DNA from 4 places in the Dongia sp. agr-C8 genome. Region 2 is predicted to be linked to each of the others. Evidence: predicted binding sites of a transcription regulator. Region 2 holds the regulator's gene; each other region holds the start of a gene.

Region 1 (4,208 bases), on a different contig from region 2:
CAGGTCCCGGGCGGCATTCATCGAGAAGTCCGCCATCAGACGCGGCGAGCCCAGTCTTTGCGAAGCAGGGTGGCCGTTCACGGCAAGGTCGGCGCGGTAGAAGGTGCCGAGGAACTCCATCTCCTCGATCCGGACCTCGATTGCGTTCTTGTGGCCGGCGGCGATGCCACGGACTTGGATGTCCTCGGGGCGGAAGCAGAGCGTCACGCTATCACCCACGCCGAGACCGCCGGTTTCGGCAGAGAGCATCAATGGCCCGACGCGCACCGTCCCCTCGCCCGCCACCTCGGCACGGAGGAAGTTCATATGACCGACGAAGTCCGCGACGAAGGCGGTTTTCGGGTTCCGGTAGACCTCTTGCGGCGTGCCGACCTGCTCGATCACACCGTGGTTCATGACCACCAGCTGATCGGCGATCGCCAGCGCTTCCGCCTGGTCGTGGGTCACCATGATCGTGGTGACGCCGATCTTGCGCTGCAGCGATTTCAACTCGGTGCGCAGGTGCAGGCGCACGCGGGCATCGAGCGCCGACAACGGTTCGTCGAGCAGCAGCAAGCCGGGCGACATGGCGATGGCGCGGGCGAGCGCCACGCGCTGCTGCTGGCCGCCGGAAAGCTGGCTCGGGTATTTGCGCTCATGGCCGTTGAGGCCGACCAGCTCCGCGAGCTGCTGGACGCGGGTGGCGATTTCCTTGCGCGGCTTGCCGGAGTTCTTGAGGCCGTAGCCGATGTTGTCGGCGACGGAGAGGTTCGGGAACAGTGCATAAGACTGGAAGACGATGCCGAAATCGCGCTGCGCAGACGGCAGCGCGGAGATGTCCCGGCCGGCTTGCAAGATGCGGCCGGAGGTCTGGATGTCGAGGCCGGCGATGGCGCGGAGCAAGGTGGTTTTGCCGCAGCCGGAGGGGCCGAGGAAGCAGACGAACCGGCCGTCCTCGATGTCGAGCGAGACATCCTTCAGCGCCTGGAAGCTGCCGAAGGATTTGCTGACATGTGAGATCTGGAGGTAGGGCATGATACAGCTCGCGACCGTGAGTGTTGCGCGGTGAGAGTGATCGACCCCTCACCCCTGCCCTCTCCCGCAAGGGGAGAGGGGGTTCTTCTTCGCTGCAAGGCGCGAGAGCCTAGTCAAGGCTATCGCCACAGCGTTCCCTCTCCCCTTGCGGGAGAGGGACAGGGTGAGGGGTCGACGGGTCTCTCCGCTGCGGCAGCTCAGCTCTTCGGGGCGTCCTTGGAGCCGTAGCGCTTCTGCCACTCTTCGAGGATCGCGGCGCGCTTCGCGGCCATGGCCGTGAAGTCGTTCGGCGAGATCATCAGCTTCTCTTCGTCGGCCGGGTAGTTCTCCGGCAACTTGGCCTGCACGGTCTTGCTGGCCAGGACCTGATAGTAGTCGTTGTACATCTTGTTCGCGTCGGCGGTGGCGGCGAAGTCGGCCAGTGCCTTGGCGCCGTCGAGGTGCTTGCTGCCCTTCATGATCGCGGTCGCCTCCATCTCCCAGCCGATCCCATCTTTCGGCAGGATGATCTCGAGCGGCGCGCCCTTGTTCTTCAGCACGACGCCCGGGTAGGAGAAGGAGATGCCGATCGGATATTCACCGGCGCCAGCAGCCTTGCAGGGCTTCGAGCCAGAGTGCAGGTAGGTGTTGATGTTCTGGTGCAGACCGTCCATGTAGGCCCAGCCTTCCTTCTCGCCGAAGATCTGCAGCCAGGCCGCGACATCGAGGAAGCCGGTGCCGGACGAGTTCGGGTTCGGCATCACGATATGGCCCGCATAGACCGGCTTCAGCAGGTCCTTCCAGGTCTCCGGCTTCGGCAGGCCGAGCTTCTCGGCCTCGACCGTGTTGAAGCAGATCGCCGAGGCCCAGGCGTCCATGCCAACCCAGGTCGGGTTGTCGCGCTTGTCCTTGAAGTCATCCTTGATGTCCGCATAGCCCGCGGGCTTGTAGCTCTCAAGCATGCCTTCCTTATCGAGCACCATCAGGCTGGTCGCCGCCAGGCCCCAGATCGCGTCGGCCTGCGGGTTGGCCTTCTCGGCCAGCAGGCGCGCGGTGATGACGCCGGTCGAATCGCGCACCCACTCGATCTCGTAGTTGGGGTTCGCGGCCTCGAAGGCCTGCTTGTAGACCGGCAGCTGCTCTTCCTCGAGCGCGGTATAGACGGTGAGCTTGTCCTTCGCCGCTGCCGTAGCGGCAAAGCCGACCAGCGCCGCCAGCGTCAGGCCGGCGAGACGTGATTTAGTTCCGAACATCTGCATGATTCCCTCTCCTCAGCGATCTCTCCGGATCGCGCGAAGGGAACCTCTTCCGAAACCGTGACGGTTTGATAACAGCGCGGTGACGTGTTGGAGGCAGCTGTATTCAGCTGGGGAAGACTCGTCCGCGCCTCAGCTCTTCGGCGCGTTCTTGCCGCCGTAGCGCTTTTCCCACTCGTCGAGGATCTGCTGGCGTCGCGCAGCGACCGCCTCGAAGTTGTTGGGGTCGATCAGCGCTTCCTCTTCGCCGGCGGGATAGTTGTCCGGCAAAGTCGCCGCGACGTCCTTGCGGGCCAGGATCTGGTAGTAGCTGTTGTAGAGCGTGTTGGCTTCGGCGCTGGCGGAGAAATCGGCGACGGCTTGCGCGCCTTGGAGATGCTTCGCGCCCTTCACCACCGCGGTCGCCTCCATTTCCCAGCCGAGACCCTCCTTCGGGAAAACGACTTCGATCGGCGAGCCGTTGTTCGCGAGCTTGACCCCGGCATAGCCGAAGGAGATGCCGACCGCGGCGTCACCGGTCGCGACCGCAGCGCAGGACTTGGCGCCGGAATGGAGATAGCTCGAGACGTTCTCGTGCAGGAGGTCCATATAGTCCCAGCCGCCGGTTTCGCCGAAGGTCTGGATCCAGCCCGCGACCGAGGCGAAGCCGGTATCCGAGGAACTCGGGTTGGGCATGACGATCTGGCCCTTGTAGACCGGCTCGACCAGGTCCTTCCAGGCGTCCGGCTTCGGGATCTTGCGCTCGGCGGCAAGCTGGGTGTTGAAGCAGATGGCGTTGGCCCAGGCGTCCATGCCGACCCAGACCGGCCAACCGGTGCGGCGGTCCTTGAAGCTGTCCTTGATCTGGTCGAAGCCCTGCGGGCGGTAGTGCTCGAGCTGGCCGTTCTTGTCGGCCTGCATCAGATAGCTGGCGCCGAGGCCCCAGACGACATCGGCCTGGGGATCGCCCTTCTCGGCCAGCAGCTTCGCGGTGATCTCGGCCGGGGTGCCGCGGACCCATTCGATATCGAACTTCGGGTACTTTGCCTCGAAGGCCTTCTCGTAGACCGGCAGTTGCTCGGCCTGGAGTGCCGTATACACCACGACCTTTTGGGGATCGGCCGCCTGGGCGGCGGGGGCGAAGAACAAGGCTGCCACAGAGCATCCGCCGCAAAGCCATTGCAGCGCGGTCCGCATGGTCGAAGTCATTGAAAACGCCTTCCCAGTCTGTTCCCCATCGCCCGCGGGCGTCCCCTGCCCCGGCGCGGCTTTCCATAGCTGGGAGATTATACCGAAGTCAAATTAAGCGGGAAATCACAGAAGGATAGGCCCGGATCGCGGCGTCAGGTTGCCGCTCGGCGCCGGACCCGGACGGGCACCAGAAGCGGCTGTCGCTCCAGGTAACGCCCGAGGAGGATGCCGGTCGGAAGCTGCAGCGCCAGCCAGCTGGTGATCATGAGAAGGGCCATGGCCCGTACTCCTTCGCACAGGTGCCCGCGCCTGTCTTTGAGGCACCGAGCGATCAGGAGAATGGTGGCACAAACTGCCCCTTCCCTCTTTGACGTGCATCAAGAACCGCAAGCGCCGTGACGATTCGGAGATCAGGCTTCCTTGAGGCGCGAGGGACTGAGCTCGCCGGCCGCCTCCAGGATCGGCTGGGCGACCAGGGCGAGGTGGGAATTGATCCGCTTCAGGTCGCGCAGAATGTCGAGGTGCAGGCCGCTGGTCTGGATGCTCTCGATGCGGCCCTCGCGCAGGCGCTCGAGATGGCTTTCGGACGCCTGGCGCTCGAGCTCGCGGAACGCCTGCTTCTCGGCGAAGAGCTTGCGGGCGAGGTCGAGATCGCCGGTCATGAAGACGTTCATGGCAAGCTGCAGATTGCCGTTGAGGCGATCGTGGATGCCCTCGATCTCCTCGGCTCCTTCGGGCGAGAATTTCAGCTTGTACTTCACCTTCTTGGCGGCGAGCTCCATCAGGTTC
Region 2 (4,208 bases):
TGACCGGCGTCGAAGACCGCGAGAAGCCGATCGGCGCCATCTACTCCCTGGCGCGCCGCCTCTACTGGGACTTCGCGCACTCCAAGAACTGATTGGCCAAGAACCGATTGGCCAAGAACCGAGATTGCCGAATCACCCGCGATGATTCAGCATCCGCGTGAAGGAGCTGAACCTATGAGCGAGTCGACGGCAACTCCACGCAAGAGCTGGGGTCAGGCGCTCGCCGTCTATCTGGAGCCGCGCCAGTTCATCATTCTGGTGATGGGCTTCGCCAGTGGGCTGCCGCTCCTGCTCACGCTCTCGACCTTGTCCTACTGGCTCTCCAAAGTCGGCATCGACAAGACCACGATCGGTCTCTTCGCTCTGGCCGGCACGCCCTACACCTTCAAGTTCCTCTGGTCGCCGGCAATCGATCAGATGCCGCTGCCGGTGCTGACGCGGCTCCTCGGCCAACGCAAGGGCTGGCTGTTCCTGCTGCAGCTGTTCCTCGCCGCGGCAATCTTCGCGCTCGGCTTCACCGATCCGGCGATCGATCCGCAGATGACGGCCATCGTTGTGCTGGCCGTTGCCTTCTTCTCGGCCAGCCAGGACATCGTCGTCGACGCCTATCGCATCGAGATCCTGAAGCCGGAAGAGCAGGGCGCCGGCGCGGGCTCGACCCAGGTCGGCTATCGCATCGGCCTGCTGCTCGCCGGTGCCGGTGCGGTTGCGCTCTCGGATTTCGTCAGCTGGCAGGTGGTGTTCGCGTTTCTTGCCGGCGCCATTCTGATTTGTGCCGTCTTCACCCTGTTCGTACCGGAGCCCGATCGTCACGCCGCCACGGCGCCGACCGTTCAGCGCATGATACCCGGGGGAACCTATGGCGCATGGATCGACAGGTCGGTGGTCCAGCCCTTCATGGACTTCGTCCGCCGGCCGGGATGGGTGATCATCCTGATCTTCATCCTGTTCTACAAATTCGGCGATGCCTTCGGCGGCACGATGGCGACGCCGTTCTACAACGAGATCGGCTTCACCGGCGTCGAGATCGCCGCCATCACCAAGGTCTGGGGCGTGCTCGCGACCGCGCTCGGCACCATCGTCGGCGGCGCTGTCGTGGCGCGGATCGGCGTCTTCAAGACCCTGATGATCGGCGGTGTGCTCCAGGCCGTCACCAATCTGCTGTTCAGCATGCTGGCGATGCAAGGGCACGACCTGCTCTGGCTCGGCATTGCGATCAGCGCCGACAACCTCGCCGGCGGCCTCGCCGCGGCGGCCTTCGTCGCCTATCTCTCCGATCTCTGCAACCGCGCCTTCACAGCGACGCAATACGCGTTGCTCACCTCGTTCATGGCCTATGGCCGTACCCTGATGTCGAGCGGCAGCGGCTGGCTCGCCGACCACATGCCCTGGGTGGAGTTCTGGGCGGCGACGGCGCTGATGGCGATCCCGGGCCTGGTCTTCCTCGTCTGGATCACGCGTCTCTATCCCAACGAGAAGAAGCTGGTGCCGGACCAGGCGCCGGCCGCATGACCGACCTTCCGCGGATCGAGATCGAATACTGCACCCAATGCCGCTGGCTGTTGCGCGCGGCCTGGATGGCGCAGGAGCTGCTCACCACCTTCGAGACCGAGATCGGCGGCGTGACCTTGGTGCCCGGCACTGGCGGCATCTTCGAGGTGCGGAGCGGCGGCAAGCTGCTCTGGTCGCGCAAGGCCGAAGGGCGCTTCCCCGACATCAAGCTGCTGAAGCAGATCGTGCGCGACGTGGTCGCGCCGGAGAAGCCGCTCGGCCATTCCGATAAGAAGCCGGAAGCGACTTAGCCCTCGACGTCGAGCGAATAGCCGGCGGCGCGCACGGTGCGGATCACGTCGGCCGCACCCTCGATGTTGATCGCCTTGCGCAAGCGGCGGATATGCACGTCCACGGTCCGCGGCTCGACATAGATGTCGCGGCCCCAGACATGGTCCAAGAGCTGCTCGCGCGAGAAGACGCGGCCCTGGTTCTCCATCAGGAAGCGGAGCAGGCGGAACTCGGTCGGGCCGAGATGCACGTCCTTCTCCATCCGCTTCACCCGATGGGTCGCAAGATCCATCGAGAGATCCTTGTAGGCCAGCGTCTCGGTCGAGAGCTGCGGCCGGGCGCGGCGCAAGACCGCTTTCACCCGCGCCATCAGCTCGCTCGGGCTGAACGGCTTGGTCACGTAGTCGTCGGCGCCGACCTCGAGGCCGCGCAGCTTGTCGGCCTCCTCGCTCTTGGCGGTGAGCATGATCACGGCGATCGACTTCAGGTCGGGCAGCCGGCGCATCTGCCGGCAGACCTCGATGCCTGAAAGGAACGGCAGCATCCAGTCGAGCAGCACCAGGTCGGGCTTGGTCTCGCGGATCAGGGTCAGGCCTTCTTCGCCGTTCTTGGCTTCGAGGACCCGGTAGCCTTCGCTCTCGAGGTTGTAGCGCAGCAGCGCCAGCAGCGCCGGCTCGTCTTCCACCACCAGCACCGTCGGCCGGTTGGCGGGGTCGCGATCGGTCTCCCGCCCCGCATGGGCGGGACGGGTTCGGTCAGCCATCGATTGCAACATTCGTGGTATCGCCCTTCGGTCTGGTTTCGTCGATCGTGCGGCCGAGCGCCAGGAAGTGGACGGTCTCGGCGATGTTGGTGGCGTGGTCCCCGATGCGTTCGATGTTCTTGGCGATGAAGAGCAGATGGGTGGAAGGCCCGATGTTCCGCGGGTCTTCCATCATGTAGGTGAGCAACTCGCGGAACAGCGAGGTGTAGAGATCGTCGATCTCCTCGTCGCGCCGCCACGCCGCCATTGCCAGCGCCGCGTCCTTCTCGACATAGGCGTCGAGCACGTCCTTGACGATCTGTTGCGCGAGGCGCCCCATCCGTGGAATCGACGAGACCGGACGCAACGGGCCGAGCTGGTTGAGCTGCAGCGCGCGCTTGGCGATGTTCTTCGCATAATCGCCGATGCGCTCGATGTCGGAGGAAATCTTGATCGCGGCCACGACCTCGCGGAGATCGGTCGCCATCGGCTGGCGCAGGGCCAGGATGCGCACCGCGAGGTTGCCCGCCTCGTGCTCCATCGTATCGATGCGGCGGTCGCTCTCGATCACCTTGGTGGCGGCCTCGGAATCCCGCCGCGCCAGCGCGTCGATCGCCTGGGCGAGCTGCTCCTCGGCCAGGCCGCCCATCTGGGCGATCTCCTGGACCAGGCGTCGCAGCTCGACGTCGAAGCTCTTCACCGTGTGGTCATGGGCCATGTTCGGGTTCTCGTGCGCGGCGTCCAAAGCTTTGTTCGGCATAGATACTACCGTTTTGTGACAGTTTTATGAATGCCCAAGGCAGCCGCCATGGACTCGGACGCACCTGTCCGCGCCCGGCAATTTAAGTCCCTCCAATGACGCCAATGTTGCCCTTGTATGACGCTTCCGTGACGAAGCCCCGGGTGGATTTCCACGCGGGCTTCCGGGCGGTGGCTGAACCTAGGCGGGCAGGAACAGCGTGAAAACGCTGCCTTTTCCGGGCTCGGACTCGATGTCCAGGCTGCCCCGGTGCCGGTTGACGATATGCTTCACGATGGCAAGCCCAAGGCCGGTCCCGCCGAGCTCCCGGGAGCGGGCGGCATCGACCCGGTAGAAGCGCTCGGTCAGGCGCGGGATATGCTCCTTGCCGATCCCTTCGCCCTGGTCGGCGACGCTCAGCGAGATCATCGCCTTGGGCGAGCGGATGCCCTGCAGCTTCTCCCGGCAGGCGACCGGATCCTCGATCCGCTCGAAGCGCACCAGGACCTCGCCGCCTTCCGGGCTGTATTTGATCGCGTTATCGACCAGGTTCTGGATTGCCTGGGTCAGCTCGTCGGAATCGCCCGGGATGGTCGGCAGCTCGGCGAGGCCGGGGAAGGCGATCCGGATCTGCCGCTGCTCCGCCTTGAGGGAGAGGCTGTCCCGCACTGTCTTCAGGATATTGCCGAGATCGGCCCGGCCCGAAGGCGGCTGATGCTCGTTCATCTCGATGCGTGAGAGGGACAGCAGCTCGGAGACCAGGCGGTTCATCCGCTCGGCCTCGCCGCGCATGATGCCGAGGAAGCGCTGGCGCGCCAGCGGATCGTCCCGCGCCGGCCCCATCAGCGTCTCGATGAAGCCGAGCAGCGCCGCGATCGGGGTCTTCAATTCATGGCTGACATTGGCGACGAAATCGCGCCGCAAGGTGAGCGCCCGTTCGGCCGC
Region 3 (4,208 bases), on a different contig from region 2:
CGACGCCGATCACTGTCATCACCACGCTGCCGAAGATCGCGTTCAACAAGCCGCCTTGCTCGCCCGGGGCCGGCGTCATCTCGGTGAAGACGGCGAGGTTCAAGCCGCTGACGCCGTTATAGAGCAGGGTGCCGAGGATGATCGACAGCATGGCGAGGCCCAGCACGGCGGAGCCGACCGAGAGGCTCATCATCAGCTTGCTGCGGGCGCGGCGGCGGGCGGGGAGAGCGGATTGCGCCATGGCTTATTTCCCCTGCTTTTCCATGCGGTAGAGCATCCAGCGCGCGGCGGCGAGCACGATGAAGGTGACGACAAAGAGAATGAGGCCGAGGGCGATCAGCGACGAGGTGTAGATGTCGCCGGTCGCCTCGGTGAACTCGTTGGCGATGGTGGCCGAGATCGTGGTGCCGGGCGCGAACATCGAGGCGGCGATCTTATGCGCGTTGCCGATCACGAAGGTGACCGCCATGGTCTCGCCGAGCGCGCGGCCGAGCGCCAGCATCACGGCGCCGATCACGCCGGCCCGGGTATGCGGGATGACGACGCGGCGGACGACTTCCCACTTGGTGCAGCCGAGGCCGTAGGCGGCTTCCTTCAGGACCGAGGGGACGGTCTCGAACACGTCGCGGGTCACCGAGGAGATGAAAGGCAGGATCATGATCGCGAGGATGATCGCCGCGGTGAAGACGCCGATGCCGTAGGGCGGGCCGGCGAACAGGCCGCCCAGAACCGGCACGCCATGGAAGAAGTCGATGACTTCCGGCTGAAAGTATTTCTGCAGGAACGGCGCCAGCACGAACAGGCCCCAGATGCCATAGATGATCGAGGGAATGCCGGCCAGGAGCTCGATCGCGATCGCGATCGGCCGCGCCAGCCAGGCGGGGCAGAGTTCGGTCAGGAAGACCGAGATGCCGAGGCCGACCGGCACCGCGATCAGCAGCGCGATCGCCGAGGTCAGCAGGGTGCCGTAGATCGGCGCCGCGGCGCCGAACTTGTCGGTTGCGGGGTTCCAGCTCTGGCTGACCAGGAACTCGAAGCCGAAAGTCTGCAAGGCGGGGATCGAGCCGTGGATCAGCGAGATGAACACGCCGCCGAGAACCAGCAGCACCAGGCATGCCGAGCCGAAGGTCAGGGCGTGGAGCACGCGGTCGCCCATCGGACCGGGGCTGGTTCTGGGTCTGGTTTCGCCGGTCGCAGTCAAGGTTCCGCTCAGGGACATCTCGGTCATCTCGAGGCTTGATCCATAGCAGGTTGGCGGTGAAGCGGGTAGCGAACGAAACGGGGAGCCGGCTGGCCGACTCCCCGCATTTGTCTTCCTACGGGCGGTGGACTTACATCCCCGCGTAGACCGGCTTGCCGCCGGAGGTGATGTTCTCGGCCCAGCTCTTCTTGATGAGCTCGACCAGGCTGTCCGGCAGCGGCACGTAGGCGAGTTCGTCCGCCATGGCGTCGCCGTTCTTGTAGGCCCAGTCGAAGAATTTCAGGGCTTCGGCCACCGCGGCCGGGTCCTTCGGCTCCTTGTGGACCAGGATGAAGGTCGCACCCGAGATCGGCCAGCTCTCAGCGCCGGGCTCGTTGGTGAGGATCATGTAGAAGCCCTTGGCATTGGCCCAGTCGGCCGCACCGGCCGCCGCCTGGAAAGCCGCCGCCGACGGGGCGACCGCCTTGCCATCCTTGTTGACCAGCTTGGCGAAGGTCATGTTGTTCTGCTTGGCATAGGCATACTCGACGTAGCCGATCGAGCCGGCGGTCTGCGCGACGTTGCCGGCAACCCCTTCGTTGCCCTTGGCGCCGATGCCGACCGGCCATTCGAGCGCCGAGTTCGCGCCGACCTTGTCCTTCCAGTCGCTGCCGACCTGCGCGAGATAGGTCGAGAAGATGAAGGTGGTGCCCGATCCGTCGGAACGGTGCACGACGGCAATCGCCTGGTCCGGCAGCTTCAGCGACGGGTTGTGCGACTGGATCTTCGGGTCGTTCCAGGTCGTGATCTTGCCCTGGAAGATGTCGGCCAGGGTCGCACCGTCGAGCACCAGGTCGCCCGGCTTGATGCCTTCGAGGTTGACCACCGGCACGACGCCGCCCATCACGGTCGGGAACTGGGTCAGGCCGGCCTTCTCGAGGTCTTCCGGCTTCAGCGGCATGTCGCTGGCGCCGAAGGTCACGGTGTCGGCCTTGATCTGCTTGATGCCGCCGCCGGAACCGATCGACTGGTAGTTCAGGCCCACGCCGGTCTCCTTGTGGTAGGCATCGGCCCACTTGGCGTAGATCGGGTAGGGGAAGGTCGCGCCGGCGCCCGAGATGTCGGCCGCGGTGGCGACCGCCGGGACGCTGAGCGCAGCGGAGCTGAACAAAGCAGCCGCGGCGATAAAGCGGGTCAAATCCAGTTTCATAGGAGCCTCTCCTCCGTTACGGAACGCAGAAATCTGCGCGCCGGTCCCCATCAACGACCGCCGTTTGCCACGACGTTGCCAGAAAGCGACCCACGCGATGGGCTGGAAGCTAGGCAGGATCGGTTGCACTTTGATGACAGTGATCGAACGGAAATATGTCAAATCGGGGAAGGTTGGGCTTCGCCCTGGGGATGACTGGGGATGGCCCGGCTTGCCGGGGGGCGGGAAATCGGCTACCACCCAGCCGAGTTCCACCGGCCCATATATTGGGCGTTAACACCAACCCCTGACCCCAGAGATCGGGCGCCCGATGTCCTCACCCGGCGAAAGATTCCTTTTGCCTGCAGGCCTTTCCGACGGCCTGCCGCCGGAAGCCGGCTTCGAGGCGGCGATCGTCGAACGGCTGATGGCGGCCTTTGCGGCCTGGGGCTACGAGCGCGTCAAGCCGCCGCTGATCGAGTTCGAGGACAGCCTGCTCTCCGGCCCCGGCGAGGCCATGGCGGCGGACACCTTCCGCCTGATGGACCCGGTCTCGCAGCGGATGATGGGCCTCAGGGCCGACATCACCCCCCAGGTCGGCCGAATCGCCGCCAGCCGGCTCACCAACGCGCCGCGGCCGATTCGCCTCTCCTATGCCGGCCAGGTGCTGCGGGTGAAGGGCGAGCAGATGCGCCCCGAGCGCCAGATCGGCCAGGCCGGCGTCGAGCTGATCGGCACCACCGCCGCCGCCGCCGATGCCGAGGTGATCCTGCTCGGCGCCGACGCACTGAACGCGGTCGGCGTCAAGCAACTGGTCGTCGATCTCAATGTGCCGAAGCTTGCGCCGGCGCTCCTTTGGGATGCCGGCATCGGCGATGCGAGAAACCTGATCGCCGCACTCGACCGCAAGGACATGACCGCGGTCCGCCAATTGGCCGGCGACCTCACGCCCTTGCTCGAGGCGCTGATCCATGCGGTCGGTCCGGCGGACACTGCGATCGAAGCGCTGCAGGCGCTGCCGCTGCAAGGGTCGGCGGCGACCCAGCGCGAGCGGCTGCGCGAAGTGGTGGCGTTGATCCGGGCCGCGCGGCCTGACCTGACGCTCACCGTTGATCCCACCGATCACCGCGGCTTCGAGTATCACACCGGCGTCACCTTCTCGCTGCTGGCGCCGGCGGTGCGCGGCGATTTCGGGCGCGGCGGCCGCTACGTGAACCAGGCCGGCGAAGCCGCGACCGGCTTCACCCTCTATCTCGACACCCTGCAGCGGGCATTGCCGGCGCCGGCAGCGCCGAACCGCGTCTTCCTGCCGAGCGGAACACCGGCAGCCGAAGCGCAGAAGCTGCGCGGCGAAGGCTGGGTGACGATCCAGGGCCTGGAAGCGGTGCAGGATGATGCGGCGGAAGCGCGGCGCCAGGGGTGCACGCGGCTCTGGCGCAATGGCCAGCCCATCGAACTCGAATAGTGGTCGAACCAACCAACATCGTCATTGCCGGGCTTGACCCGGCAATCTGTAGAAGACGGAGAAAGATGCCCGTATGAAGTCCGGGCATGACGGATGCTCAAGTAGGAGTTTAGAGACGTGGCAAACGTTGCAGTGATCGGCTCCCAATGGGGCGACGAGGGCAAGGGCAAGATCGTGGACTGGCTCTCGGAGCGCGCCGACGTGGTCGTGCGCTTCCAGGGTGGCCATAATGCCGGCCATACCCTGGTGATCGGCAACCAGACCTACAAGCTGTCACTCCTTCCTTCCGGCATCGTGCGCTCCAAGCTCTCGGTCATCGGCAACGGCGTCGTGGTCGATCCCTGGGCGCTCTTGAAGGAGATCGAGACCCTGCG
Region 4 (4,208 bases), on a different contig from region 2:
GCGGACGCCGGCACCGAAGCCGAGGCCTTGGAGGTCGCCCTCCGGCACCGTGTAATCGGCCCAGAGCGAGGCGGTGTGCCGCGGCGTGTCGCCCGGACGGTCGCCCTGGCTCTCGTCCTCGGTCTCGGTCACCCTGGCATCGAGGAAAGTATAGGCACCGAGCAGGTTGAGCCCGTCCGCGAGGCTGAGGCGGGTTTCGAGCTCGATGCCGCGGTTCCTGACTTCGCCGGTCTGGATGCTGTTGGTCGGGTCATTGGGATCGGTGGTGAGGACGTTCTGCCGCGTCAATTCGAAGGCCGAGAGCGTCACCGAGCTCTTGATCCCCTCCGGCTGGAACTTCAGCCCGACCTCGTACTGGTCGCCGGTCTCCGGCTCGAACGGCTGGCCGCCGGCATCGGTGCCGCCGGTCGGCTTGAACGAAGTCGCGTAGCTGACGTAAGGCGCGAGGCCGAGCTCGGACAGATAGAGCAGTCCGGCGCGCCAGGTCAGGGCCTCGTCGTTCTGCAACGTGGTCTCCTGCGCGACCTTGTCGCGTGTCGATGTGCGGGCGAAGTCGTAGCGCAGGCCCGCCAGCAGCCGCCAACGGTCGATCGCCAGCTGGTCCTGGGCATAGAGGCCGACCTGGCGCGCATCCTGATACGTCTTGGTGCTGATCGCCGGCATGGCAACATCGGCGCCGTAATCGGGGTCGTAGACGTCGATCGACGGTGCCGGCCCGTCGCCGAACTCGGCGTCGCTGAACTGGTTCCAGAAATCGACACCGACGAGGGTGGTGTTCTTCACTCGGCCGCTGCCCAGATCGAGCTGCGCCTGGTTGTCCACCGCGACGGCGTTCGAACTTTCCACCGCGATCGAGGCGATGCGGTCGAGGGTCCTGAGATCGGCCTGCAGGCCAGCGCCGTAGACCGTGCGGTAGTCAAGGTCGAGATGGCCGTAGCGGACGTTCTGCCGCAGTGTGATCTGGTCGGTCGGTGTCGTCTCGAACTGATAGCCGAACGAATAGCGACGCTCGTTGTGCCCGTCGAAACCGGGTTCGCTGGTGAAGGTATCGGTTGATATCTTGCCGTGCGGGTTGTCCTGGATGGTGCCCTCATAGGGCAGGAAGTTGATCGCGGACCCGACCTGGTCCTCCTGGAAGTCGGCGAGGAAGGTCACCCTGGTCTCCTCGTTCGGACTCCAGGTCAGGCTCGGTGCGAAGTAACCGCGGTTGTCCTCGGCATGGTCCACCTGGGTCTCGCTGTAGCGCCCAAGGGCGACGACGCGGTAGAGCAGATCGTCATCCTCGGTCAGCGGCCCGCTGAAGTCGGCGGCCAGCTCCTCGCGCCACCAGGTGCCGCTGCGGAGCTGAACTTCGTGGATCGGCGTCTCCGAAGGCAGCTTGCTCACCAGATTGATGAGGCCGCCTGGCGAGGTCTGGCCGTAGAGCACGGAAGCGGGGCCTTTCAGCACCTCGATCCGCTCCAACCCATAAGGCTCGACCTTCCACCAGCCGTAGACGAGTCCATCACTCGGGGTCCGGAGGCCGTCGTGATACTGGCCCTCGTCGAAGCCGCGCACCGAGATCCAGTCGCCGCGGGTGTCGACGCCGTAGATGTCCGGCTGGACTCCCGCGGTGTAGTGCAAGGCTTCCGCTACCCGCTCGACGTTCTGGGTATCCATCTGCTCGCGCGGGATCACGGTGATCGATTGCGGCGTCTCAATGAGCGGCGTGTCGGTCTTGGTGCCGGTGGCGCTGCGCTCGGCGACATAGCCGTCGACCGGTCCGTTGGCGCTCTCGCTTGTGCCCTCGGCCGTGACCGGGAGGGGATTGAGCAGCACAGGACCACCCTGCGCGGTATTCGCCGCGGCCGGCTCGATCGCGACCGTCGCCGTGTCCGCCATGCGATAGTCGAGTCCGGTTCCGGCGAGCAGCGCCGCCAGGGCCTCGCGCGCCGTCATCACCCCGCGCACGCCCGGGGTGCGCATTCCGGCGATCGCCTTGCTGTCGACCATTACCCGGATCGCGGTGACCTGCTGAAACCGCGTCAACGCGACCGCCAGCGGCTCGGCAGGAAGCTCGAAATCGAAGCGCGCCTCGGCCTGTGCCGTCTCGACCGGAAACCCGCCAGACCAAGGATCCAGGACGACCGCATCCGCTGCCTGCAGTTCGGCTTCCCATCCCTCCGCCATGGCAGCTCCCGGGGCGCCGGCGAGAATCAGCAATGAGCCCAGAATCGAACCCACCAGCCAATGGTAACCCTTTGGTAGGATAATCATTTACCCGTGCCATCCCCAAGTTTCAGGAGGCAAGAAAGTAACGCAATTAAGAATCATTCGCAAATAGAACTGGAGGTGACAGTTTTGTTGAACCCGGGCGGAAATTAACGATGCGGGATGAATTGACCTTTTAAATGTCCTAGCTTCGAGGACCATGGGATCCGGTGCGAGACCGGCGGAGGAAAAGCTGTGGCGGATTCGGCGATCAAGGCGTTGGACGATCAGAAGCAACCGGCGAATGACGGCGCGGCTGCCTATCAGGGCGAGCTCAGCCGGTTCGTTAACCGGGAGCTTTCCTGGCTCGCCTTCAATGAGCGGGTGCTGGAAGAGGCGGGGAACAAGAACCACCCGCTGCTGGAGCGCCTGCGCTTCCTCTCGATCTCGGCCAACAACCTCGATGAATTTTTCATGGTGCGGGTCGCCGGCCTCCGCGGCCAGGTGCGCGCCAATGTCTCCGCGGTCAGCGCCGACGGATTGACCCCGCGCCAGCAGTTGGCGGCGATCAACCAGCGCAGCGGCGAGTTGATGCGCGACCAGCAGACGCATTGGCGGACGCTCCGCCAGGAACTGCGCGACAACGGCCTTTGCGTGGTCGATGTCGCCGAGATCACGCCGGCCGAGAAGGAGTGGCTCGACAGCTACTTCCTCGACCAGATTTTCCCGGTCCTGACGCCGATGGCGATCGACCCGGCGCATCCCTTCCCGTTCATCCCGAACCAGGGATTTGCGATGGTGATGCAGCTGAAGAACACCGCCGACGGCAAGATGATGAAGGCGCTGATCCCGGTGCCGAACCAGCTGCCGCGCTTCATCCGCTTCCCCGGCATCGATCCGAAGAATGTCCGCTTCCTGACCCTGGAAGCTTTGGTGGGGCTCTATCTCCACCGCCTGTTCCCCGGCTACGAGCTGGTCGACCACGGCTATTTCCGGCTGATCCGCGACAGCGAGATCGAAGTGATGGAAGAGGCGGAGGACCTGGTCCGCCTGTTCGAGACCGCGCTGAAGCAGCGGCGCCTCGGCTCGGTCATCCGCCTCGAGGTCAATGCCGAGATGCCGGAAGACCTGCTGGCCGAGATCATCGACGAGCTCGATGCCAGCCGCGAGGACGTGTTCCTGCTGGACGGAATCATCGGTCTGCCCGCCACCTCGAAGCTGATCATCGACGAGCGGCCGGACCTGAAGTTCCAGCCGTTCAATCCGCGCTTCCCGGAGCGCATCCGCGACATGAAGGGCGACTGCTTCGCCGCCATCCGCCAGAAGGACATCGTCGTCCATCACCCGTTCGAGAGCTTCGACGTCGTCGTGCAGTTCATTCTGCAAGCGGCGCGTGATCCCAATGTGGTCGCGATCAAGCAGACGCTCTACCGCACGTCGGAAGACTCACCGATCGTCAAGGCGCTGATCGAGGCGGCGGAGGCGGGCAAGTCGGTGACCGCCCTGGTTGAACTCAAGGCCCGGTTCGACGAGGCCGCCAACATCCGCTGGGCCCGCGACCTGGAACGGGTCGGCGTGCAGGTGGTCTACGGCTTCGTGCAGCTGAAGACCCATGCCAAGGTCTCGATGGTGATGCGCCGCGAAGGCGCCAACCTCAGAACCTATGTGCATTACGGCACCGGCAACTATCACCCGATCACCGCCAAGGTCTACACCGACCTGAGCTTCTTCACGTCGGACCCGGGCCTCTGCCACGACGCCGCGCGGATCTTCAACTATATGACTGGCTATGCGCGTCCCGAGGGCACCGAGAAGGTCGCCTTCGCGCCGATGACGCTGCGCCCGACCCTGCTGAAGCTGATCGACGACGAGATCGAGCATGCCAAGGCCGGCCGGCCCGCGAGCATCTGGGGCAAGGTCAACTCGCTGGTCGATCCCGGCATCATCGATGCGCTCTACAAGGCGAGCGGCTTCGGCGTGAAAGTGCATCTGGTGGTGCGCGGCATCTGCTGCCTCCG

The links. Region 2 encodes PhoB, which activates phosphate uptake and scavenging genes when phosphate is short. Its sites were predicted from a motif close to TNTCATAAAACTGTCA; they were not measured.
Region 1: ACYQ4T_RS21615 (putative 2-aminoethylphosphonate ABC transporter substrate-binding protein) is a predicted target of PhoB. The motif match lies at 2,311-2,326, and genes of this name have one in related genera.
Region 3: pstS (phosphate ABC transporter substrate-binding protein PstS) is a predicted target of PhoB. The motif match lies at 2,514-2,529, and genes of this name have one in related genera.
Region 4: ACYQ4T_RS05725 (RNA degradosome polyphosphate kinase) is a predicted target of PhoB. The motif match lies at 2,333-2,348, and genes of this name have one in related genera.

Annotation. Positions count from the first base shown of each region.
Region 1 is NZ_BAAGHZ010000004.1:282,730-286,937, reverse strand. It holds gene ACYQ4T_RS21620 (putative 2-aminoethylphosphonate ABC transporter ATP-binding protein) at 1-1,014, opposite strand, end outside; gene ACYQ4T_RS21615 (putative 2-aminoethylphosphonate ABC transporter substrate-binding protein) at 1,212-2,252, opposite strand; gene ACYQ4T_RS21610 (putative 2-aminoethylphosphonate ABC transporter substrate-binding protein) at 2,382-3,437, opposite strand; gene ACYQ4T_RS21605 (hypothetical protein) at 3,572-3,697, opposite strand; gene ACYQ4T_RS21600 (Na/Pi cotransporter family protein) at 3,830-4,208, opposite strand, start outside.
Region 2 is NZ_BAAGHZ010000003.1:351,986-356,193, reverse strand. It holds gene ACYQ4T_RS15890 (branched-chain amino acid aminotransferase) at 1-92, shown strand, start outside; gene ACYQ4T_RS15885 (AmpG family muropeptide MFS transporter) at 175-1,512, shown strand; gene ACYQ4T_RS15880 (Rdx family protein) at 1,509-1,802, shown strand; gene phoB (phosphate regulon transcriptional regulator PhoB) at 1,799-2,545, opposite strand; gene phoU (phosphate signaling complex protein PhoU) at 2,538-3,242, opposite strand; gene ACYQ4T_RS15865 (ATP-binding protein) at 3,465-4,208, opposite strand, start outside.
Region 3 is NZ_BAAGHZ010000002.1:435,445-439,652, reverse strand. It holds gene pstA (phosphate ABC transporter permease PstA) at 1-241, opposite strand, end outside; gene pstC (phosphate ABC transporter permease subunit PstC) at 245-1,228, opposite strand; gene pstS (phosphate ABC transporter substrate-binding protein PstS) at 1,332-2,390, opposite strand; gene ACYQ4T_RS09540 (ATP phosphoribosyltransferase regulatory subunit) at 2,728-3,834, shown strand; gene ACYQ4T_RS09535 (adenylosuccinate synthase) at 3,952-4,208, shown strand, end outside.
Region 4 is NZ_BAAGHZ010000001.1:1,243,012-1,247,219, forward strand. It holds gene ACYQ4T_RS05720 (TonB-dependent siderophore receptor) at 1-2,169, opposite strand, end outside; gene ACYQ4T_RS05725 (RNA degradosome polyphosphate kinase) at 2,470-4,208, shown strand, end outside.